DNA from 3 places in the Paenibacillus sp. JNUCC31 genome. Region 3 is predicted to be linked to each of the others. Evidence: riboswitches for the same ligand, from Rfam matches in the RefSeq annotation. Region 3 holds a riboswitch; each other region holds the start of a gene.

Region 1 (8,232 bases), 260 kb from region 3:
CTGTGATGCCGTAAGGAGCTTCCTCCACTGCAAGTGTCTTTGTAAATGAAACCAGACCTACCTTCGCAGCTGCGTAAACCGCCCGATGGGGCCATGACCTCGCTTCTCCTGCATGACTGAAGCCAAAATGTATAATTCGTCCCCACTGCTTACGTCGCATCTCTGGCAATACACGCTGGTCCAACAGCATCGGTCCAAGCAGGTTTCCTTGCACAAGCATCTGAACCTCATCTTCCGAATACTCGGCAAACCGTCGACGTTCGCGGACAAATGGACCCGCGTTGTTCACCAGAATATCAATGCTGCCCAATCTCTCTTCAACCTGAGCAACCAGCATGGTGATCTCTTCTGTCTTGGAAATATCGGCCTGGACGGCAATACAGCGCACACCCTTGGCTATGATCTGAGCCTTTAATGCCTCAGCTTCCGTACGGCTATGTACGTAATTCAGGGCAATATGGCACCCTTGATCTGCAAGACTGAGGGCCGTCATTTTACCAAGACCTTTGGCACTTCCCGTTATGAGGGCAATCTTTCCCTTCACGTTCATCCCCCTCTTCAAAGAGCAGTCACTCATCCAGTATAAAAGATTTATCATCCCCCCACAACTCGCGTTTCCCACCAATCTGTACCATTTGCAAAAAAGTGTAAATTAAGGACTAAATACTTATCTTTTGATGGACTAAATTATATCAACTTAGGTCTTTTGGAGGAAAATCAACCCTTTATCTCCATATATCTCTTGCCTGTTCTAAATGGCTATGATAATGTCGTTAGGTCCTTGTTTTTTAAACAAAAAGTTCCAAATACATAAATAAATTCATTATAGAATTGAACAGCACTTTTTCAGACTACACCGAAAGGAATTCGCTATGAAAAACAAAAACAAACGATGTTTTCTTGCACTTCTATTGGTAAGTTTGTTAACACTTTCTTTTGCAGTACAGGTATTCGCATCAAGTGAGACCGACAAAGCACCCGATGAATATGACTGGATTGACGGACCAGCATCCGTTTCCCTGGATAATAAGGCCACTTTGGAAATACAGGAAAATAACTACTTTCTAGATAAAGCTAATACACAACGATCCATGTTAAACATGGGGTCAAAACCTAACGGGAATGAGATTGGAAGTCTATACAGTGATAGCCAATTCGGTTCCTTGTATGTAGTGTTTGAGTATGTTAAAACAGGTCATATTGATGATAGGGAGCAGAATCTGGATGCCAATGAACTGTTAAGCAGTTATATCCGGGGCACGGAAGAAGAAAATAGAAATGCTGCCCCTGAAGATAAAATGTACGTAACAGGGTGGGAAATTGAACCGACATATGACAGTAGCAATCATCGTTTAATTTATTCTCTTGGTTTCAAGGATGCTTACCAGCAATCCATGGTCAATTACAACGTAAAGCTCCTGACACGTGAAGGATACATCACAGCCATTCTTGTCACAGAAACAGCCAACTTTCAGCAGAGTCGCCTTGCATTCGAAGAGATGGTTCTTAACAGGCTCAGCATAAATACAGGTTACACTTACGAAGATTATGATGCTTCCACTGACAAAACATCGACCGTCGGACTCAAAAGCCTTTTGGTTGGCGGAATTGGTTATACGGCGGGCCAAAAATTCAGCATACTGATTCTGCTAAAAAAAGGGTGGCCTTTTATCGTTATCGTATTTCTTGCCCTATTGGGCTGGAACAAATACAAAATGAAAACGTCGAACAAAGACGAAGCCATGCTATCCCCCACGGAGAAGGCCTATCTGCAAGATGCGGATGAACAGCAGTATGCTGAACAAAACGAATTATCTTATTATCGCAAATCTGGACAGCAATCCGAAACGAAACGAACATAACCAAAGACAGTAAAAAGGCCATGCATCTCTTGTTCAGAGATATACGGCCTTTTCTGTGTGTATATTTTGGCATGCTTTCAGCTTATTCGTTCAGCTTAAAATGCAGGTTCTACAGCACCTTGATAACGTTCTTTGATGAACGTTTTAACTTCTTCAGAATGCAGAGCTGCAGCCAGTTTCTTGATCGCATCTGCATCTTTGTTATCTTCACGGGATACAAGGATGTTTGCATAAGGGTTACCTTGCAGATCCTCAATCAGCAGCGCATCCTTCTCTGGGTTCAGATTGGCTTCCAGCGCGTAGTTGGCGTTAATGAATACCAGGTCAGCTTCATCCAGTTGGCGAGGCATCATGGCTGCATCCAACTCAATAATATTCAGGTTTCTCGGATTGGCTGTGATATCTTGAAGATTGGAAGTGATATTTTTGTCGTCTTTCAGCGTGATAAGTCCTTCTTTCGCAAGCAGCAACAGTGCACGACCACCGTTCGATGGGTCATTAGGTATGGCTACTTTGGCGCCATCTTTCAGTTCATCCAAAGACTTAATTTTTTTGGAGTAGCCAGCAAATGGCTCAACATGCACAGGTGTTACAGCAACGAGGTGGAAACCACGTTCTTTGTTCTCTGTATCCAGGTAAGGCTGGTGTTGGAAAAAGTTTGCATCCAGCTGTTTGTCCTCAAGTTGTTGGTTCGGTTGAACATAATCATTGAACGTCACGATTTGCAAGCGAATGCCTTCTGCTTCGAGCTCAGGTTTGATGCTTTCCAAAATTTCCGCATGTGGTGTAGGTGATGCTCCCACTTTCAATTCCACGGTGCGCGGTGCGCCTCCGGCATTGTCTGCGCCGCTGTCGGAATCCTTATTGTTTCCGCAAGCTGCAAGAACCGCAATCAACATAATACTGAGTAGAGCAATAGACCATTTTTTCATGTGTAAAACCCCTTCTCCAATAAATTTTTTTGCATGTTCCGTTATTTCACAATAAACACGAACATAACGCAACATTGCTGTCTATGTGTTATTTCCTGGTGAACCATTTAACCAACCGATCGCCAGCCATCTGAAGCACTTGCACCAGTATGACCATAAATACAACGGCTATAATCATAATTTCATTTTGATAACGGTAGTATCCGTAATTGATGGCCAATGTTCCCAGACCTCCACCACCAACCATTCCCGCCATTGCCGTGTAGGAAACAAGGGTAACGATCGTAATGGTGATCCCGGCTAGCAGACCCGGCAATGCCTCTGGCAGAAGCACACGCCGTACAATCTGTCCGGTTGAAGCTCCCATCGCCTGTGCCGCTTCAATGACGCCACGATCCACTTCACGCAGTGTAGTTTCCACCAACCGAGCAAAGTATGGAGCTGCAGCAATGACGAGCGGTGGTATAACGCCCAATACACCTGTAGCTGTGCCAACCAGTGAACGCGTAAACGGAATGAGTGCAACAATCAGAATGATAAATGGCACCGATCGCAAAATGTTTACGATAAACGATAGTACAGTGTACACCACTTGAGACTGGATTGAGGCCGACCTTGCCGTCATGAAAAGCAATACGCCTAGCGGCAAACCAATAATGATCGTGAACAGGCCCGATGCCCCCAGGATCTGCAGTGTTTCAATTGAAGCCTTACCGATTTCTTCCCAACGTACCGTTGAAAAATCCATTTAACGAAGCACCTCCACATCAAGTCCCTGATCCATTAACTCATGAATGGTGAGATTAATCTCATCCGACTGCCCCTCAAACCGAACAGTCAGCTGTCCATAGGGAACTTGCTTGATCGTTGAAATGGTGCCTTGCAAGATGGCGAAATCCACTCCTGTTTTGCGAACCGTTCTGGACAAAATCGCCTCATATGTTTTATCGCCCAGGAAGGATATTTTTACAAGCTTAGAAGATCCGTCCGTCTGCAATGAAACACCCGCACTCGCCAGAGCAGTCTCTTCCAATGCAATTCCCACCTCATGGTCACGCATCATAAAGTCACGCGTAATTGCATGCTGCGGCTTGAGGAATACTTCCGTCACCGGCCCTTGCTCCACGATGCCTCCTTGATGGATAACCGCCACCTGATCACAGATATTCTGGATCACGTGCATCTCATGGGTGATTAGAACAATCGTGAGGTTATACTTTTCATTGATATCCAGCAATAACTTCAGAATCGAATCCGTTGTCTGGGGATCAAGTGCCGATGTGGCCTCATCACACAGCAGCACGGTTGGATCGCTCGCGAGTGCTCTCGCAATACCCACCCTTTGCTTCTGTCCGCCTGACAGTTGGGCCGGATATTTATTGCTGTGGTCCTCCAGTCCAACCAATGCGAGCATTTCCTTCACTTTGCGATCTATTGCATCCTTGGGTGTATTGACCAGTTTTAAAGGAAAAGCGACATTGTCGTACACCGTAGCCGAGGATAACAAGTTAAAGTGCTGAAAGATCATGCCGATCTTGCGCCGTTGTTGTTGCAAATCGGTCTTGCCCAGACGGGTTAGATTGATCCCATCAACCCAAACCTCGCCTGCCGTCGGTCTTTCGAGCAAATTGATACAACGGATCAATGTGCTCTTGCCTGCACCGGAATGACCGATAACTCCGAATATTTCACCTTTACCGATATTCAAATTCAGGTCCGACAAGGCCGTCGTACTTTTAGCACCTTTACCGTACGTCTTGGTTAAACCTTTTAATTCAATCAAAATTACTACTCCTTCCCACTACCTACATGTATCTTTACCCGAATGAAAGGAAAACTCCCCTTGGTCGTACAAAAAAGAGCCCCTTTTGCAGAAACAAAAAGGGCTCTTCACGTGAAAGATTATACCTTCTCATCTGCCAAAATCGTGCCTTGCACCATTTTGTAGGAATTAGCACCTAACATCTATAAAGTATGACACAGCTGTCATGCAGTTATAAATCGGTTGCCGGGCTTCATCGGGCCTGTCCCTCCGCCGCTCTCGATAAGAAATATTTAATTTATAAGTTCAGTAGTTATAATGTTAATGTCATAAATGTTAATTCCATCTAACTGTCGATCAGGAACTCAGTATAATCCAAGTATTCCGATTTGTCAAAGGCAAATATTGCAATCCAATCACCTCGCAGGGTGGTTCATTCCCTGCTTATGCCACTTCTCGTTGATGTAGCCATACGCTGCTTTTAATGTCTTACATACCATATCTACACCTTGGCGGAGTTCCAAAAGATGCTGATCCAGGTCCTCCAGCTTCACTTTCCCTTGCAAAGTCTGGTGCAGCTGCCACAGATCATCCTGCATTTCGGAGTTCATATAATGAATCTCCATGTTTCGTCGTTTGCGCAATTTGCTCATCGGCTCACGGTAGGAGTCCTTGATCTGGATCAGCTCGTTGGCAAGATCATGATGCAGCTTATCATAGCCAAACTGTCTTAATACGGTGAAATAAGAAAAATGAATTTTAACATTGGTTGTATTCAGCTCAAATATTTCATTCAACACCGTACCTAACTTATCCAGAATGGCAAAACATCGGATGAAACCATCCTTGTAAAAGTAAACGTAACGGGCATACTCCGCTTTTTCTGGTATGGTCATATCATCCGTAAAGCCCGCTTTGACTTTTTGACGAAAATGGGAAGCAGCAAAACAGCTTTGCTCCAGTTCATCCAACGAGGAGATGAGTCCCTGGGTCCACACATACAGTTTACGAAAATCATGGGCAGGATCATGGTCCACATGCATTTGTCGCTGAAATAGCTCAAGCGTACCAGCCATCGCCTCCATTGCTTCCTTGAGTATGCCTTCGTTTTGACGCGGTAATTCACCCAGCAACGTTCGCAGCATATATAGCCTCCTCTATCCACTCTGCAGATCATCAAAATAATAATAATTTATAATATTAAACAAAATCGGAATGAGAGTAAACGTATGACCGCTGCTTACATTAGGTTGCCCTGACTCGCCTGACATCAAACAAAGTTCACCTGTCCAATGATGTACATCATCGGATGGTGAACTTCACTGGATTCATCCCCTGAACGACAATAATTCGGATATATTAGAAACGGTTAACGGGCCGATGCAACTTGTACACCAGGAAACTCATATAGGTTAATACACCGAACAAAATGGCAATATCGAGCATATGCGCCAACGCCACAAACATATACACTTCCGGGCGGTTCATCGTAAGCATTAGTCCAAAACCAATGACCACTTGCAACAAAACCAGCACAACAGAAATAACGCCGAGCGCTCTTAATTCCGTGTTATCCGGATGTTTGCGATACGCAAAATGACCGAGAATGGCAATGACGATCACTAATGAAACAGCCGCCACCCGGTGAGCAAAAGCAACAGCTACGCCTCCCGAGAGTTCGGGAATAATCTGCCCGTTACAGAGTGGAAAACCTGAACAGCCGCCAGCAGAATCCGTATGGCTCACAAAGGCCCCAGTATATACCACGAGGTACGTATAGATTGTGGAAAACCATACCAGATTACGAAAACCTTTGCTGACCCGCGGGTATCGATTCAATCGTTCCAATCCACCGTGGCGAGCCTCCTGCCGAATACCGAGCGCCATCATCAAGGAGCTGGCAAAAGCGATTAAGGCAAATCCGAAATGCAGTGCCATGACTGCGGATGATTGGGAGAATACAACGGCAAAAGCCCCCATGATTCCCTGGACAATAACAAACACCAGCGTTAGAAAGGAAAACAATTGCAGGTCTCTGCGTGATTTGCCAAACCGCAAGAAGGCTACAAATGAGGCAATGGACAACAGTCCTGCCAGTGCGCTAACCGCGCGATGGGAAAATTCAATAAGTGAGGCTACAGTGTGTGCTGGCACAAGTTTTCCGTTACATAAAGGCCATTCCGCGCCGCAGCCAAGACCCGATTCCGTTCGAGTTACAACGCCTCCGCCAAATGTGGCCAGAAACATGACAAGACAGGTTAATACGGTTAACCATTTAAACAAGGTTAAGTGCTTCAATTTTTTCTCACCCGCTGTTGGTTTAAGATGGCGAAGAACTACATTCTCCGCTTGATTCGATACTTTGACACTTATTTCACAACTAAATTCATTATACCGGATAAATGTGTCATTGACGCCGCGCTTTGTGACAAAATGTTAACGTCTGTCGAAAAGTTGACCCACAGGTCATCATCAAATATGTACATCACTACACGATAGTTTCTCCCGGAAATGATGAAAATACAAACGCCACTTCCCTATTTCAAGAGAAATGGCGTTCCTTTAATTATAACCTTTAACATGGTGAACCTGTCATACTTTATTTATGAATCGTGTTATACACCTCAACTGCCCGCTGCAGGAATTGTTCAATCTCTTCTCTCGACTTGCGCAGTTTGTTCACATAACGAACGAGTTCCCGGCCATCTGTGTAAGCTACAAAGCTGGGAATGCCAAGTATATTTTGTTCTTCACTCACCGTACCCACCTGATCCACATCGACTTCAATCAACGTTAGGTCACGTGAAAACTTCTCTTCAACTTCAGGCATAAAGGGATCGATGAACTTGCAATCACCACACCAATCTGCCTTAAATACCGCTACAGTTAAATGTGGAGATTGAATTGCCACATCAAATTCCGGTTTGGATGTAATCTTTTCCATTATCAATATCATCCTTTCTATACCTTGTCTTATCCTCTTAGTGAAGCAAATTGCGGAGTGGAAGTCAAATATTCAGCGCATACTGATATCAACAGTTTATAAAACTCAACCATAACCCGAATTTCAGGAAAGGATGTCATGCCATGACTTCCGTTAAAACGGATTCTTCCGAGTCTGCCCATCACGGGTCGATCATGCAGATGGTTCGATCCATTCCCGGTGCGGCCCGGGAAGTGTGGCGGGGAAAACAGGCCGCCTGGCAGGCTTCAAACCAGCTTCGTCATCCCTCGCGAGACATGGATTGGGACTCCGACATGGCTGCAGCCTTGCAAGCTGAAGTGGAGCGTCTGTTGCCCGGGAACGAGAATGCTTTTGCACGAAATACGCTTAGTGCACTGGTTTGTGAAGAGGATTGCATCATTCTGGAAGAGATCAAGACATTAACGCAAGAAAACAATCGAAGTAATATCACTCGCACAGCGGCATATCTGGAATGTTATGAACAGTATCCGGAGCTGCATTGGGCTTTACTGGCCCATATGGTCTCCCGCAACGGCGGATATCATATGACTGATCTTCAGAGTGACCTTATGCACAATCTGCAAAATCAAACAGACCGTGAACACATGTATCGACTACTGGAGCGATGCAATGCACTCATTTTTCAGGATGCTTACCCCCAGCTCCTGTTGTACATGAACAGCCGCCGACTTGGCCGGAGTTGTTTTCATT
Region 2 (8,232 bases), 3.2 Mb from region 3:
CCATATAAACAGCCTTGGTATTCGGCTTAATTGCTGCTTTTACTTCATCTATATCGGTCATATCTATAAATGTCGTTTCAATCTGCATCCGGCTGAGAATGGACGTTAACAAGCGGTATGTGCCACCATAAACGTCTTCCGTTACAATCATGTGATCTCCTGCCGAGAACATCATGAACACACTGGAGATCGCAGCCATACCTGAGGAATAAGCGAATCCACGTGCTCCGCCTTCAAGCAATGTGATGTAATCCTCCAGAGCCTGACGAGTCGGATTGCCCGAACGGCTATAATCATGTTGAGGCGGATTAAATATATCAAAATGATGGAATGTGGAGGCTTGATAGATCGGCACGCTGGAAGCCCCTGTGGTTTTATCGATTTCGTCACCGAAATGCAGCAGCTTGGTTTCGAACTTCAGGTCCGAATGAACATTTCGTTCCTGATTATTGGAATGGTTATTTTGTTCACTCATGATGAACTCCTCCTTCAATCTCCTGTTGTGCAGCTGACAGTGCATTGCCCAGATCTGCAATCAGATCATCGGCATGCTCAATCCCTACAGAAAAGCGCAACAGACGGTCATCCACACCTACAGCATCGCGAATTTCAATCGGAATATCGGCATGGGTCTGTACCGCAGGATAGGTCATCAATGACTCGACTCCACCAAGACTCTCGGCAAAAGCGATCAGCTTGATATGACGCAGCAAAGGTTCAACATAACGAGCATCCTTTACTTTGAAGGAGAAAATGCCAGTGTTCCCGCTGGACTGTTTATTCTGTACTTCAAATCCGGGGTGATCCGACAGACCTGGGTGGTACACTTCATCAACAGCTGGATGTTCCAACAGGTACTTGGCAATCGTCAAGGCATTATACTCATGGCGTTCCATACGCAGAGCGAGTGTCTTCATGCCTTTCATCAGCTGATAGGAGTCGCTTGGAGACAACACTGCTCCGATGGAATTGTGCAGAAATGCCATTTCTGCTGACAATTCTTCCCCCTTTGTAATAATTAATCCCGCAAGTACATCGTTATGACCACCCAGATACTTCGTAGCACTATGGATGATGATATCGGCGCCGAGTTCAATTGGACGCTGGAAGAACGGCGTCAGTAGTGTATTATCTACAATGGTCAGCAGGTTGTGGCTCTTTGCCCAGGAACTAACGGCTTCCAGATCTGTAATCATCATCAGCGGATTAGTCGGTGTCTCAACAAATACGGCTTTGGTATTCGGCTGACGAATACTTTCCATAGCCTCAAGGTCATTGGTATCCACATAACTAGCCGTTACCCCGAAGCGGGATAAAATGCGTTCAAGCAAACGATACGTTCCACCATAGAGGTCCAGTGATACAATCAGATGATCTCCTTGCCCAAATAGGGCAAAAATCGTTTGCAACGCTGCCATGCCGGAGCTACATGCAAAACCAGCATCACCGGATTCCAGCGCTGCCGCTGCTTCTTCCAGCACTTTACGGGTTGGATTCGTCGTACGAATATAATCAAAACCTGTACTCTGTCCAAGCTTCGGGTGGCGAAACGCAGTGGATTGATAGATTGGAAAATTAATGGCACCCGTCACCGGTTCATTGATGGACCCAATTTGAGCCAATCGGCTTTCAATTTTTAACTTGTTATCTTCCATTGCTGCATCCTCCTGGGATCTCGATTAGATTTGCGGTCCAATATCGTAAGGCGTCTCTTGATATACATAGTAATTGAGCCAATTAGAGAATAATAAGTTTGCATGTGCCCGCCAAGTTGCGGGAGGGACACGGGAAGGGTCATCATTCGGAAAATAATGTTTAGGAAGAGCCACATTCATTCCCTTGGCTGCATCCCGGTCATATTCCCATTTCAATGAAAGCGGATCATACTCGGCATGTCCGGTTACAAAAATCTGCTTGCCGTCTTTGGTGGCGACCAGAAAAATGCCAGCTTCCTCGGATTCAACCAAAATTTCGAGGTTATCATTCTTTTCAATATCTTCACGGCGCACTTCCGTGTGACGAGAATGCGGAACGTTAAATACTTCATCGAATCCGCGCAGCAACTGCACATTGGATTTGTTGATCGTATGTGAGAATACGCCAAAGCATTTCTCATCCAGTGGAACTTTCGGAACACCAAAATGATGGTATAAACCCGCTTGGGAAGCCCAACAGATATGCATGGTCGAAGTTACATTGGTTTTGGTCCATTCGAAGATCTCCTGGATTTCCTTCCAATAGTTCACGTCTTCGAAGTCCATTTGCTCTACAGGAGCACCTGTAATGATCATGCCGTCAAAACGGCGATGTTCGATCTCGTCAAAGGTTTTGTAGAACAGGTCCAAATATTCCTGTGATGTATTCTTGGATGTATGAGATTTCGGATGCACCAGAACGATGTCCACCTGAATGGGTGTGTTTCCGACTAGACGAAGCAATTGCGTTTCTGTCGTTTCCTTTGTAGGCATCAGGTTTAATATAGCGATACGGAGCGGACGAATATCTTGCTTATAAGCAGATGTTTCGTCCATGACAAAGATGTTTTCTCCTGCGAGCACTTCCTTGGCTGGCAGGGTGTCTGGTATTTTGATCGGCATGTTGGTTCAAACTCCTCCTTGTGCATAGATAGATGCAGCATGGGCTGCCATGAGCTTGCTTTCAGGCGCTGGATGCCATTACATCAAGTGACAAGCTCAAGTTCCGTAGCGAAAATCACTGCTGAGAAGTCGGGGCATATAAAACAAAGACCTTCCTCGGATTCCGAGAAAGGTCATATGTAAATAGATATGCGCCTCTCTCATCTCTCAGTTACAACAGTGCCACATGGACACTTGGTCGCTGCAAGAATTAGCACCGTACGGATATACCGCCGGTTGCCGGGTTTCATCGGGCCAGTCCCTCCACCTACTCTTGATAAGATTTCGCTGTATTCAATTGTAATTTAAAATGGTTCACCGTCTACTTTAAAACATTAATCCACTCACGTCAAGATGTAGTTCATAGTCTTCACCTCTGGACCCGGAACCGATCAACTTCCGTTGTCATACACTGCTCCAGGGCGCGAAATCGACACATTTTTGCGCTTGAAAGCACCCTGTACCAGCGGTATACTAAACAAGTGTTATAAACCCTTATGTGAGAGGTGACATATTCAATGGATGGCGACCCGAGGCCCGACTGGCAGCCGAGTTCCTACAAACTGCATAGAGAATTGACATCAGCATGCCGGCAGCGGGACGTTACTTCCGTTTGTATATAGAGCGAACGCAGTCCTGATCTCCAGGCTCCGCTGCCGACCGGCTGATCTCTTCTTTTTTGCGCCCAAATTGATAAAAATCCGCCAGCTTGGCGGGTGCAGAAGGAGTAGATAAACAATGAAAATCCGGTTGGTAAACAACGGTGTATTTATCCCGGTGGATGACATTCAGCAGGCGCTGACTCCACCAGCGGAGGGATTTTACTGGATTGATGCGGACGTAGACGATTTGGCGGTACTTCAACCGCTGTTCTTAATGCATGATCTGGCAGTGGAAGACTGCTTGAGTGACGAAGAACAACGTCCGAAGATTGAAATTTATGAGAGCCATTATTTTATTGTCATTAATAGCATTCGTTTCGATGATGAAGAGATTTTTTTGCGTGCCGTCAACCTGTTCCTTGGAAGACATTTTATTATCAGTGTTACGAAACAAAAAGTCAGTGAATTACGGACATTGAAACCGATACTATGGGAACAGGAAATCAGCACCCCGGATCGGCTGCTGTACCTCCTCGTGGACTTGATTGTTGATAATTATTTCACAGTCGGTGACCGGATTGAAGCACGGATTGAGAAGCTTGAGGAAGATATCCTGATGCACACCAAAAAGTCTCATTTGAATGAGATTATCGGGCTGCGCAGTGAGATTTTGTGGCTCAAGAAAGTGCTGGGACCTCAGAAAGAGGTCATTAACACCCTAAACAAAAAAGACCTGCGTCTCATCGATGATCAGCTGCAAAAATACTTCAGTGACATTTATGAGAATGCTGTGAAAATATCCGAAACCTTTGAGACGTATCGCGACCTGATGGGCAACTTGCGCGAAGCTTACCAATCAAGTATTGCCAACCGTGCGAATGAAATCATGCGCGTGTTTACCGCGATTACCACAGTCTTCATGCCACTGACGGTCATTACCGGTATTTATGGAATGAACTTCGACAACATGCCTGAGCTGCACTGGAAGTATAGTTATTTTGTTGTCATCGGATTAATGGTTACTCTGGGTCTGAGCATGTTCTTTATTTTCCGCAAGAAAGACTGGATTTAAACTGCCACAGAACAGACCAAAGCTGAAAAGACGAAGCCCTCCATTCGGAGTAGTGCCTCGTCTTTTTTATTTATTGTATTTTAGTACGATTAGACCTACTGATTACCCCATTCTCCCTACTCTAGCCCGCATGCTGCTCCGTCTCTGTGTGGCGACGGAAACGAATTCGAATCATGCGCAACCTTTCATAGACCTGCTCCAGACTGCCTCCGCCGGGCTTCTCTTCTCCATACACTTTATGTAACACGGGCTTCAGAAACGTATCTCCCAGCTCTTCGTAGGCGCTCCATACCGCCTCTTGTTCCTGTTCAGGCATTACGGCCAGCTCTGCATCCAGCAGGCAGTCTGTATCATACCCCTCCAGATCCAATGTTTCCAGCAATTCAATCAGCTCCCGCCGGGACAATCCGGAACGATTCACGATTTCCTCCAGCGTATGTCCTTCCCTCATGCCTTCAAGCACCTGCTTGCGTGTGGTAAATCGGTCGAGCTCCTGCTTGTATTTCTGCTCTCTCTGCTTGTACAGCCAGTTCTCATAATCTTGTTCCTTCAGAGCTGTATACACCCAGTCCAACGGAAAAGATGTGGAACGTTCCAAGCCGTTTGTCAGTTCAAGCCATTCTGCCCCGTACTCGGAAGCTTTGCTCTCGCCCACACCAGGCAGCTGCATCAACTCATCCATGGTTTGCGGTACAAATGCACTTATCATGCGCAACAGACGGTTCGTTGCAATAAAATACGGGGCTTTCCGGTCTGATGCTGCTCTCTTCCTGCGCCAAGTACAGAGATCCGTATACAACTCCTCATTGTTAACCAATTCACTGTAACATTGAAGACGCTGACCACTATAACTGCGTGATTTCGGGTCTTCATTCTCATGGAACAGACCCTGGAGCAATGGACGGTATCCTTCTTTCATCTGTATGGCTAGCTGATGACGGTATACATGTAGTAACTCATCCCATGAACTGCCTTCGTACCAGATCACATCCTCTCGGTCACCTTCCTCATAGCGACTCCAACCCAGGTGCCATGATCCTTCCTCTTCACCAATCCATAACTGGGCCTGCTCTTCATCCATACCTGAAATTCGAGATAATCTGTTCATAAAAATGACTTCCATTTCTGTCCCTCCTTCAAAAGTTCAGCTTCGCAAAGTCTGATCATGCTGTTTCAAGACAGCACAAAAAACACCTCTCCTGCAAAATCCATGCAAGAGAGGTGCTTCCTCATTAACCGTGCTATGCTGTTGCTCATATATTACCACAATGGAAAAATTCGTCAACCATTAGATTGTAAATCCTTTTACTTGTTCAATGCCAACTTGGCCAGTGCAAGCGAACCACACAGCCCCGCATTATCACCAAGTCCTGGAGAAACGACATACTGGTCAATGTCGGATTGAAGTGCCGGATGCTGAACATAACCAGCGAGCAATTCCTGCAATTTGCTACGAACCATCGGGAACAGGTGCTCCTGCTTCATCACACCACCGCCCATTACAATTTTCTGCGGAGTGAGAATCAATACATAATTCATCAGGGCATGCGCCAGGTAATGAGCTTCCATCTCCCAGGCCTTGTGATCAGCAGGCAGTTCGTACGCTGGTTGCTCCCAACGTTTGTTGATGGCGGGACCTGCCGCCAGCCCTTCCAGACAGTCTCCATGATACGGACAGAATCCTTCATATGTATCCTCAGGATGTCTGCGCACAATGATATGTCCCATCTCTGGATGTGACAATCCATGAACCATTTTGCCACCTACAACAGCTCCTGCACCAATGCCCGTTCCAACAGTGATATACAGACAGCTCTCCAGTCCCTGTGCAGCGCCCCAAGTCGCTTCCCCGAGTGCAGCTCCATTCACATCCGTATCAAACGTCATCGGTACATCAAAGTGTTCCTTAAGCTTGCCAATCATATTGTACTGACCCCAATGCGGTTTGGGTGTTGTCGTGATGTAGCCATAGGTCGGACTTCCTTCAATGGGATCAATCGGACCAAACGAACCCACACCTAACGCTTCAATTCCTTTACCCTCAAAAAATGCAATCACCTGAGCCATTGTCTCTTCCGGTGTCGTCGTAGGAAAACTTACGCGTTCAAGCACTTCCCCTTTTTCCGTACCGATTCCACATACAAATTTGGTGCCTCCAGCTTCAATTGCGCCTAAAATCGTCATGTTAGTCACACTCCCAAGTCAGTTTAAAATTAAAATGGAATTCCCATCGGTTTTTCTGAACAACCCCTTGGCTTAACCCTGCTGCTCACTTTCAAGCTTGGTCAGACGCTTCAATAAGGTCTGCTTCCAGCTGTCGGAGAGCGTTGGGATGGCCAGTAAAGTACGCATACCCATGGAGTCCTGTTTTCCCTGATGCATAATTCGATTGGCATCCAGAATGGTCAGCGATGCAGGATCGGTGCTGATTCGTCTGAATACCGCAGATGGAGCTACCTCGCCTTCTTGCAGTACCCGAAAATAAAATCCGGTATGTCCACTATCCTGAAAATAAACAGGAAGCTCCTTGTAGTCATACCTTGCACCAAGCTTGAAACAGGGCTGTCTTGGCTGGCTGACCTGTACGGTCGCTTCCCCTAACTCGTACACATCGCCAATTCGGACTTCATCTTCCCTACAGCCTTCAACCGTCAGATTTTCCCCGCAGGCTCCCCAGTCGAGCTTGCGATTCATCAGTTCTTCGAGCGCCGCATAACGACTGTAATCGTATACACAAACCGCCTTATCCGGCCCACCATGATGCTCCAGGTCTGCCTGGGCATCCCCTGTCATTCCGGTAAATGACAGGAAGACCGGGCCAGATACGGGATGTTTCACAATGCCGCTCATCACTTCACGCTTCTGGCCAGGCAATGCCTGGGGTTTGCCCACGTTTACGGCTAATACAGCCGTTTTGCTTTCATCTGGCTTCCGGTTATGTGTGAGTGTCATCTGACCCAACCTCCCATAATAGCTTTCTTTTAACGAACAGAGCCACCAAAAACAAGCGTATTACTTAACAAACGGCCTGGGGACGTAAGCATCTTACCTCCAGCATACATGCCCGAAGATGCACCCCCATCCAGATTCATCGCCTGTTCGGCTCCGAGCTTCTGCATGACCGCTGCCCATTCCTTGATCGTCGCTCCGGAAACAGTAGCCAGCATAACCGAACCATCGGCCATAATGGCAATACCACTTCTTGCGCCGGAGGCATTCAGGATTTTGGTATCCTTGAATCCCTCACTCGCTGGGCTCACGGCAACTTTGCCGTCTTTCACCAGACGCGGCCCTGCTCCCACAGCAGTGACTACATCTCCCCAAGGAATCTCCTTGCCTGCTGCATTGGTGTATTTGTAGTTCATTTCTACGGTTGAACCTACAGTAAAGCGGTCCGAAGAAGATTTCTGATTACCCGTGAAGACCAGCACCGAGCCATTCTTCGGAATGGCTACATTGGTGTTAGGCACTTTCTTCGTGACAATCCCTTTCTCCATCACAACCGCGGTTCCTCCTTTGAACCCAACCGTGGAGCCTCGCTCGGGTGTATACAGCATCGTAATGCTCGCATTTGCAGAAGGGGTTCGATTGATAAAGGTCGCATACCAGCTGCGGGACTTACCTTGCGTGTCTGTTACCTTCCCCGTCAGGCTCACTTGAAGCGAATCCATCATGACTGATCCATCTTCCTTAAATCCAATCGTTGTTCCGTATCTTCCAATATGTATAACCTTGCCATTTGCTATCAACATGCCGTATGGATCAGGTGCTCCGTTATAGGCTTCAAAAAATGCTCCGTTAATAGCCGCTTGTGCGCCATAAGCCTTAACAATTGAAGGTAAAGTTGCGGTCTGACCAACTTGCTTCTTCGCCAATCCTACGGTAACTGGTGTACCCTTTGGAATACTGACCGTCTGCACCG
Region 3 (8,232 bases):
GGTAATTCCGGCTCTGGCAAATCAACCTTGCTGTATTTGCTGAGCGGGCTGGATCATGTGACAGCTGGCGAAGTTTATTTCCACAACCAGCGAATTGATGCCTACAGCGAACTTGAAATGTCTCAATTCCGTATTCACAGGATCGGCTATATTTATCAGAGCATCAATCTGGTGCCGGATCTCTCGATCAAAGAGAACATTGCTTTGCCGGGATATATTGCTGGAGGCAAAAAAACTGAGGTAACAGCTAGGGCCGCACAACTGATGGCTGCCATGGATATTGACGGACAAAGCAAACGCCTTCCATCTCAAACATCGGGGGGCCAGCAGCAACGAGCGGCTATTGCACGCGCACTGATCAATTCACCGGACATCATCTTTGCCGATGAGCCTACGGGAAGCTTGAACTACGAACACGGTAAAGCCGTACTGGATATTCTGACGAATATCAATCGGAGAGGGCAATCCGTTGTTATGGTAACACATGATATCAAGGCAGCCTGTCGGGCGGATCGTCTTATTTTCATCCGGGACGGCAAAGTTGACGGTGTTCTGGAGTTTGAGAAATATAACGAACATCATATCCAGGATCGGGAATCAATGATCTTTGCTTTTGTATCAGGGAAGGAGTAACCGATGGCTGCCATGTTGAAACTTAGCCTGTCCTACCTGAGCAGAAGTAAAATACAAAATCTGTTGATTGCTCTGCTGATTCTACTCTCTGCACTCCTTGTATCCACAGCAGTCATCATTCTAGCCAACACAGGCAATCAGTTTAAGGAAATGCATGAGCGTACCCATGGCTCGCATCAGATTCTGACATTCGACAAAGGACTGAATGATCCCAAAGCCGTGTATGACTGGTGGGCTTCCCAAGACGGGGTTGAAGTGTCCACATTGCTGAGGTATCGTCCACTATCAGGCATCACTTTCAATGATCTCGATATTCCGAACCTGTACCTATACATGATGGATACACCTGCACTACCGTGGAAGGTAGATAAGCTTGTTTTTTCCAGTGGTTTGCAAAGCGCTGTGCCTGAACAAGGTTCGGTCTGGATTCCCACATCTATGGCGAATGCATACACGATCTCGGCAGGAGATACGATAGGCTTTAAGACCGGATCCAGCACACTTGATCTGAAGGTATCCGGCATTGTGGTCGACATTCCATACGGAGCGCCCTTCACCAATACAGCACGAGTGTGGATGAATCCTGCTGATTATCAAGCTGATTTCCATTCACTCGGAGGGAAAGATACTTACATGATGGGCATTCATTTTAATGATTACAGCATGAATTCTGACTACTGGGATCATTATGCCAGCGAGACAGGTGCTCCGTTTCTGGAAACCAAGATGGAGTTTGAGAGTATCGCCTCATTCTATCTGATCATTAGTCAGATCGTTGGATTCATCATGGTTTTCCTTGGTGTCGTGATGATGATAATTGCCCTGATCACGATCGGATTCACGATCTCGGATGCCATACTTGCCAACTACCAAACCATAGGCATTCTCAAATCACTGGGACTCACCTCAAACAGAACCATAGGCACATATGTTATTCAATACTCGTTACTATCCGTTGTCGCCATTCTCCCAGGAATCGCACTGAGCGTGTTAGTATCGAAATTCATCATTAATATCTCCGTATCTTCCCTTCGGGTAGGCAGCAGTGATATTGCAATTAAAGGAAGCAGTGCAGCCATTCTGGTCGGCGTCTCCCTGTTTGCCCTGGTACTATTATTCGTTGTACTCTATGCCAGAAAAGCACGCAGCATTCAACCGGTGCAGGCAATCCGCTATGGAATGTCAGAGAGTGATCATACCCGCATGTCCAACCGAATCCACTCACCACTGGGTAACTGGATCGGTTTTGGACGAATGCCCGTATTGGCGGTTATTGGCATCCGCAATCTGATCAAGAACAGTAAAAGTTCTATTCTGATGTTCCTGCTGACTACCGTGGCTTCTTCCGTGCTCGTTCTGGGGTATGTTTTGCTGACCAGCATTACCGGAATCTATCAAACAGCTGCCAAGTGGGGTTATGATAATGCCAATATTGCAGCTGTGGTTGTTAACAATAGTACATTCCCTAAGGATGAATTTAAGCAGTTGTTAGCAGAAGATTCAAGGATTAGATATGTGGGCTGGCAAGGAAACATTACCGGAGTATTCAGTCCGGAATCTTCCTCAGAAATCCATGGTCAAACCATCAGTCTATATTTGAGTGTACTGGATGGAAGTTATCAGGAACTTGGGTTTGAGAACCTGCGAGGAAATAATCCTCAGCAAGAGAATGAAATTGCCGTTGGTGTAAGTGTAGCCAAAACCTTAAATAAGGATCTGGGTGACCTCATAGATCTCTACATTCAAGGAGAAAAGCGCACATTCATCATAACGGGTATCTATCAGGCCATCGCCAACATGTCCGTATCAGGTCGAATCACCATGGATGCCGTGAGAACTGTGAACCCGGCATACAGTGATTTCGATGCCATTTTCATTAATGTGAATGACCCAACGCAAGCGAATACAGTTGCCAATGAATTGAATGAGCGATTTAAGTCTTCCGCTTCGGTGGTAACCCAAAAAACGCTGCTCGATTCGGTTTATGCAGAAGCCGCTGACATCCTGATCTATCCTATGAGTCTGATTGGGCTGTTGTTTATTCTGGCTACATTCATCATTATTTTCAGTACCTGCCGGATCAGTATCCGCAAAGAAAACAAAACCTATGGCATCTACAAATCCATAGGCATGACATCTCGTCGGATTCGATTATCGGTTGCCATGGGAGTGACAGTACTATCTGTCATTGGGGCAGTACTGGGAAGCGTGATAGGGGTATATGTGCTCCCCGTGTTACTGGAGATGATCCTCTCCGGATATGGTATCGTACAGCTTCCATTAATTTTGAATTGGGGTGGAATTATTCTGTTCGCCTGCTTAAGCATTGGCGCCGCAGCTCTTGGCTCTTGGTTCTCATCACGGGTTATTGGCGAAGCATCCCCTCGTATGCTGGTCATAGAATAACTTGGGAGAAAGAATAACAATACGAAAGAGCATCTGCTCTGTAGCCTAACTAATTATTTTCGATAGCCAAAAGAAATAAAACAGCCCTCCCGTCCCCCTGAAGTGCACCCCAATGCATGGGAACGAAAGGGCTGTTCATGTACCTTTTTTTACATGCTGGTGGAAATCCACGCGCTTACGCAGCAGGTCTTACTTACGCCACTTCTTCGCCAGTTCACCAATCTGATGTGGTGTAGTTCGGCAACATCCACCGATAATTCTGGCGCCCGCAGCGACCCATTCTTCCGAAGCATCGCTCATGCTGCCGCATGATCCTTGACCGCTCCACGTTTTGGTCTCAGCGTCATAGATCTCCCCCGAGTTCGGATAGACAATGACAGGTTTGTCGCTTGCACGGCTCAGCACACCTACCGCTTCCGTCACCACTTCCATGGGAGCACAGTTCAAGCCAATCGCAGCAATCTGCTGTTCGGAGCCAAATTGTCGTGCACACTCTTCCAAGAGCGTCCCCTCACTGATCGTTTTGCCATCCTGTAATGAGAAAGACAGCCATGCATAAGCGTCAGGGAACTCTTTTAATAAAGCAACCAATACCTGTGCCTCCTGTAAGGATGGGATCGTCTCAAATGCCAGAACATCCGCGCCTGCTTCCAGCAGTGCTGTCATCCGCGGACGATGGAAGGCGGTCAGCGTCTCATCCGTAACACCATAATGACCGACATACTCTGAGCCATCAGCCAAATAAGCACCATAGGGTCCGACGGATGCAGCAACAATTGGACGTGGACGAGCCGATGCCGTTTTCCCTATCGCAACTGCAGGTCGTTTTTCACATTTTGACTCATTCCCAATTACATTCTCTGCGACTCCACCTTGGATTTCTTGCCACACGTCATCACGCGCCTGAGCCGCCAGCTCTACTGTCTTGCGAATCAGCTTCAGCGACTCCTGTTCTCCGATGCCCCTCTTGCCGAAGCCATCCACTGTTGCCTGATAACTGGATGTGATCGCGCAGTCCGCTCCTGCACGGAAGTAATCCGCATGCACCTGAACGATAACTTCCGGATTCTCCAGCAGGACACGTGCTGACCATAATGGATCATCCAGATCACACCCCTGCTGCTCAAGTTCGGTTGCCAGTGCCCCATCGAGAATCATAACCGGATGTTCCCGCAGGATCTGTTCCAAGGGATTAATGCGTTTTGGTTGCGTCATGTTCTAGCCCTCTTTTCTTATTCACACGTTCTGTCAGATAATACGTTGCGTAACATAATACAATAAAAGGAATACCGCAGTACAACGCTATGCGCTGTGTCGGGTCAAAAGCAATGCCTATGCATGAAGCCAGACATAATATAAATGAAATAATCGGTACTGCCGGGTACAGCGGCGTCCGGTAGACCAGGTCCTCAACCGCATGCCCTTCCAGAAGATACTGTCTGCGAAACATATACTGCGAAGCACTGATGCTCATCCATACGGCAACAACGGCAAGGCCAGAGATGGAGACCAGCGTAATATACACGGTACCTGGTGCAATGATGCTCGAGAGCAAAGCCAAAGCACCACCAACCATGCTGATCAGGAGGGCATTCAGCGGTACACCGCGTTTCGTCAATTTGGCAAACCATGGAGAGATCGTCTTTTTATCTGCCAGAGACCACAGCATCCGCGAAGAAGCATATAGGCCCGAGTTGGCAGCAGAGAGAATCGCCGTCAGAATAACAAAGTTCATAATATCTGCTGCATACGGAACACCAATTCGCTCCATTACAGCTACAAATGGACTTTCGAGAACACTAGCATCCGACATGGGTAATAGCGCAGAGAGAATAACAATGGTTCCGATAAAAAAGATAATTAAGCGCCATAACGTGGTATGGATCGCTTTCGGAATCGTCTTTTCCGGATTCTCCGTCTCCCCGGCAGCAATTCCGATCAATTCTGTGCCCGAGAACGCAAAGTTTACGGCAAGCATCGTCATCAGTATCGCAGAAGCGCCATTCGGGAACCAGCCTGACGCTGTAATATTGGATAGAAAAGGGGCGGTTTCCGAGCCTGCCATTGGAATAATACCGAACATGGCTGCGCCCCCAAGAATAATGAAGATTACAATTGTAAGGACTTTAACTGCGGAAAACCAGAACTCCGACTCCGCAAAAAATTTGACCGTCAGCGCGTTGAACAGAAAGATCATAAGAGCAAACAATGCGCTCCAGATCCAAACATTCACTGAAGGGAACCAGCGCTGCATCAACAGCCCGGCCGCTGTAAATTCGGAACCGAGGGCAACCGTCCAGGTTAGCCAATACAACCAGGCTACGGTGTATCCTGTTGCCGGCCCAATATATTTTGCCGCATAGCTATGAAATGCCCCAGTCTCCGGCATATGAACGGACAGTTCACCTAAACAAAGCATAACCAGATAAACGACAATCGCTCCGATCAGGTAAGATAGAATAGTCCCGATCGGCCCTGCCTGCTGAATGGTATAACCTGAGCTAAGAAATAAACCTGTACCAATAACTCCTCCAAGTGAGAGCATGACTACATGCCGTGCCTGCATTTTGCGCTGAAAATGCCCTGTATCTTTGTTGTTATCCATGCCTGCTCCCCTACTTCTTCATCCAGAACAACAAAAAGACCCACTCTTCCCGAAGAGTGCGCCGTAACTGACAAATAAAGACAAACGCTCCTATCTATCAGGCTGTTCACCCGCTGGAATTAGCACAGTATCCTTCAGATCTGTTGCTGAGGCTTCTAAGGGCCAGTCCCTCCACCTCTCTGGATAAGAAAATGATTTTTTATAAATATAGCGATCTATCATGATTGTGTCAACAATTAAATATCATCATCCATTTATGGATAAAGAAACTCTCCAACCTCATTTTTAATCCGTCGATGATCCATAATCTGTGATTTTCATTTTCACATCATAGGTCACAGGAATCTCACTAAAGGTTTCATCCCAATTTTTTTTGACCTTTTTCCATACCCTCGGATATTTGATCCGCAACTGCTCTCCAAATCCGGCCACTTCCACCCGATAGGTGTGCTGCATTTTGTTCATGACCTGCTGTATTTGTTCTTTGGCTGTATCAGCGAACTGAACCTCACATTCCTTAATGTACTTTTCCGTAGAAGGAATTTCCGGAGCACTCCAATCTTCCATGAGCTGACCTTCTGATTCAACCTTTACATGAAAAGAAATGTCATCTCCGTGGACTTTGGGCACAATTTTGCTCTTCGTAGACTTGATTTCATAGACTATCGTATGTTTCTTTTTCGGTGCATACGATTTTAAGGCCCCTCCCTTAGCCTCCCCAGTGATCCAGGACAATCCTTGAAGGTCCACCTGATTTAAGGAGCCGATCCACTTTTTCGTTTTCCCTTTATAGACGCCTGCACCTGAAAATTTATGCTCCCCATCAGCAGTAAGGACATTTTGCAGCAAAAAGCTTGACCCTGACTGCATTTTGCCATCAAGTTTCGCGAGGGATACAGGCGGAAGAATTTTATTGGTACGATACGCATTATTCACCAACCCTCTCAGATAAAAGGCTGGGATTTCTCCCGGCTCCTTGGAACTAAGAGCATCCAAAGCACGTCCTTTGCTCACCAGAACAAGGGAACTGGGTCGGATATCATTGTCGCGCAAAACAAAATCAAGCAGCTGCTCCATGCTATATTTCTTCGACAACTCTTGGGAAACGACAATAACCTTTAAATGATGACCAATGAGCGGACGGTCTCTTCTTAGAGCAAACTGACGAAAGATCTGAAACAGGGAATCTCCGGTCAACTGTTCATTCAAAAAGGTTTGTCCGCCGGAAGAACCACTGGAACTGCTTTGATTTTCCTGTTTTCCCCCAACACGTGGGACAATCTGTACGGTAGATGTAAATACATTGTTTTTGGGATAATGACCTCCTTGTTTATTAATGTCCTGTTCAAATTTCGATTCCTCAGCGACGTCCAGTCCCAGACCCACATAAACACTTAAATCTTCGATCTCTTTGCTGCTCCAGCAACCTGAGGTAAAAACCAGCAGGGCCGTTGACAAAAGGGTTAATTTCTTTCTGATCCTGTTCAATTGTACTTGCCTCCTTTCTTTCGGAACATGCTCAGCAACAAAAGCAATAGTGGCAAAACACCAAACAAATAAATGGATGCATTCCCCAAAGCATCTCCGAGTTTGAACGTTTCGTCCACGTTCTGCGGAAGCATAGCAGTGATATAACTGATCGGGAGCAGAATGATCAGAAAAGGCAGCATTTTTTTCTTGAACAATTGCGAACATCCAAGAGAAGCGGCATAATGCGTGATGGTAGACGTAGAGAAAATTTGCATAATCCAAATAACCAGCAACAGGGATTCGAACCGTTCAAAGAACAATCCCTCAATCTCAAAGCTGCGCATCAAATCAAGGGTTGGCCACGTCCTTGTTCTCATGCCTTCAATAGATAAACTGCCAATAACCATAACCAATGTGATAAGGTAGATCACCATAGGGATAAGGATTCCCCAGACCATGGCTTTCTTGCCCTTCTCTGGATTTTTCATAAATGCCATCACCACAAACATGACTTCATAACCCGTATAGGCAAGTACCGAAGATTTCAGCCCTTTAAACACCGGCATGATCCCCTCTCCCAGCACAGGTCTCAAATTATTGATCTCAAACAGACTGCTGCTCAGAAAAATGGCCAGTACAAAAAGAATAAGCGTAATGGGTAAAATGATCTCATACAAACGCGCCATGGAGTTGATCCCTCCTGAGACCAAATAAAAGCCGATCCACATAAACACCATGACAATCGCCCACACCGGGGTTCCCTCCAATAAATATAATCGGGTGACTTCAGCCATCACTCTGATTTCAAAGGCAGAGATGACAAGGAAATACAGGATGATCGCAGCTCCCAATATATAAGCAATCCACTTCCCTGTGATTTCCTCAGTGAATTGAAAGACAGTCTTCCCTGGGAATCTTCGGCACAGGTTCACCAGGATTATACCCATCAGCATAGCCAACAGACCGGACAATATAATTGAAATCCACACATCAGGCGTTTTGACCGCCGTTACCGTAGTTCGGGGAAGTGTAAGTATTCCTGCACCGAGCATGTAATTGATGATAAAAACTGCGGCTTGAACTGTCGTCAGCTGGTCACTTTTAGGATTCATGATCCA

What was found. Region 3 has a riboswitch for S-adenosylmethionine ahead of mmuP (S-methylmethionine permease). Riboswitches for the same ligand answer to the same signal wherever they lie in the genome.
Region 1: another riboswitch for S-adenosylmethionine. It lies ahead of JNUCC31_RS09155 (methionine ABC transporter ATP-binding protein); the one in region 3 lies ahead of mmuP (S-methylmethionine permease).
Region 2: another riboswitch for S-adenosylmethionine. It lies ahead of metA (homoserine O-acetyltransferase MetA); the one in region 3 lies ahead of mmuP (S-methylmethionine permease).

Annotation. Positions count from the first base shown of each region.
Region 1 covers NZ_CP062165.1:2,128,488-2,136,719, forward strand. Annotated here, with positions in the region: gene JNUCC31_RS09135 (SDR family oxidoreductase) at 1-544, opposite strand, end outside; gene JNUCC31_RS09140 (DUF2167 domain-containing protein) at 873-1,862, shown strand; gene JNUCC31_RS09145 (MetQ/NlpA family ABC transporter substrate-binding protein) at 1,958-2,794, opposite strand; gene JNUCC31_RS09150 (methionine ABC transporter permease) at 2,883-3,542, opposite strand; gene JNUCC31_RS09155 (methionine ABC transporter ATP-binding protein) at 3,543-4,577, opposite strand; SAM riboswitch class I at 4,704-4,845, opposite strand; gene JNUCC31_RS09160 (Cthe_2314 family HEPN domain-containing protein) at 4,973-5,701, opposite strand; gene JNUCC31_RS09165 (COX15/CtaA family protein) at 5,916-6,839, opposite strand; gene JNUCC31_RS09170 (thioredoxin family protein) at 7,156-7,500, opposite strand; gene JNUCC31_RS09175 (DUF2515 family protein) at 7,644-8,232, shown strand, end outside.
Region 2 covers NZ_CP062165.1:5,544,037-5,552,268, reverse strand. Annotated here, with positions in the region: gene JNUCC31_RS24315 (trans-sulfuration enzyme family protein) at 1-475, opposite strand, end outside; gene JNUCC31_RS24310 (aminotransferase class I/II-fold pyridoxal phosphate-dependent enzyme) at 468-1,655, opposite strand; gene metA (homoserine O-acetyltransferase MetA) at 1,680-2,597, opposite strand; SAM riboswitch class I at 2,795-2,920, opposite strand; gene corA (magnesium/cobalt transporter CorA) at 3,375-4,310, shown strand; gene JNUCC31_RS24295 (HRDC domain-containing protein) at 4,432-5,433, opposite strand; gene JNUCC31_RS24290 (ROK family protein) at 5,616-6,494, opposite strand; gene JNUCC31_RS24285 (MOSC domain-containing protein) at 6,567-7,262, opposite strand; gene JNUCC31_RS24280 (phosphodiester glycosidase family protein) at 7,292-8,232, opposite strand, start outside.
Region 3 covers NZ_CP062165.1:2,393,304-2,401,535, forward strand. Annotated here, with positions in the region: gene JNUCC31_RS10445 (ABC transporter ATP-binding protein) at 1-633, shown strand, start outside; gene JNUCC31_RS10450 (ABC transporter permease) at 637-3,039, shown strand; gene mmuM (homocysteine S-methyltransferase) at 3,229-4,254, opposite strand; gene mmuP (S-methylmethionine permease) at 4,232-5,644, opposite strand; SAM riboswitch class I at 5,732-5,834, opposite strand; gene JNUCC31_RS10465 (Ger(x)C family spore germination protein) at 5,930-7,132, opposite strand; gene JNUCC31_RS10470 (spore germination protein) at 7,129-8,226, opposite strand.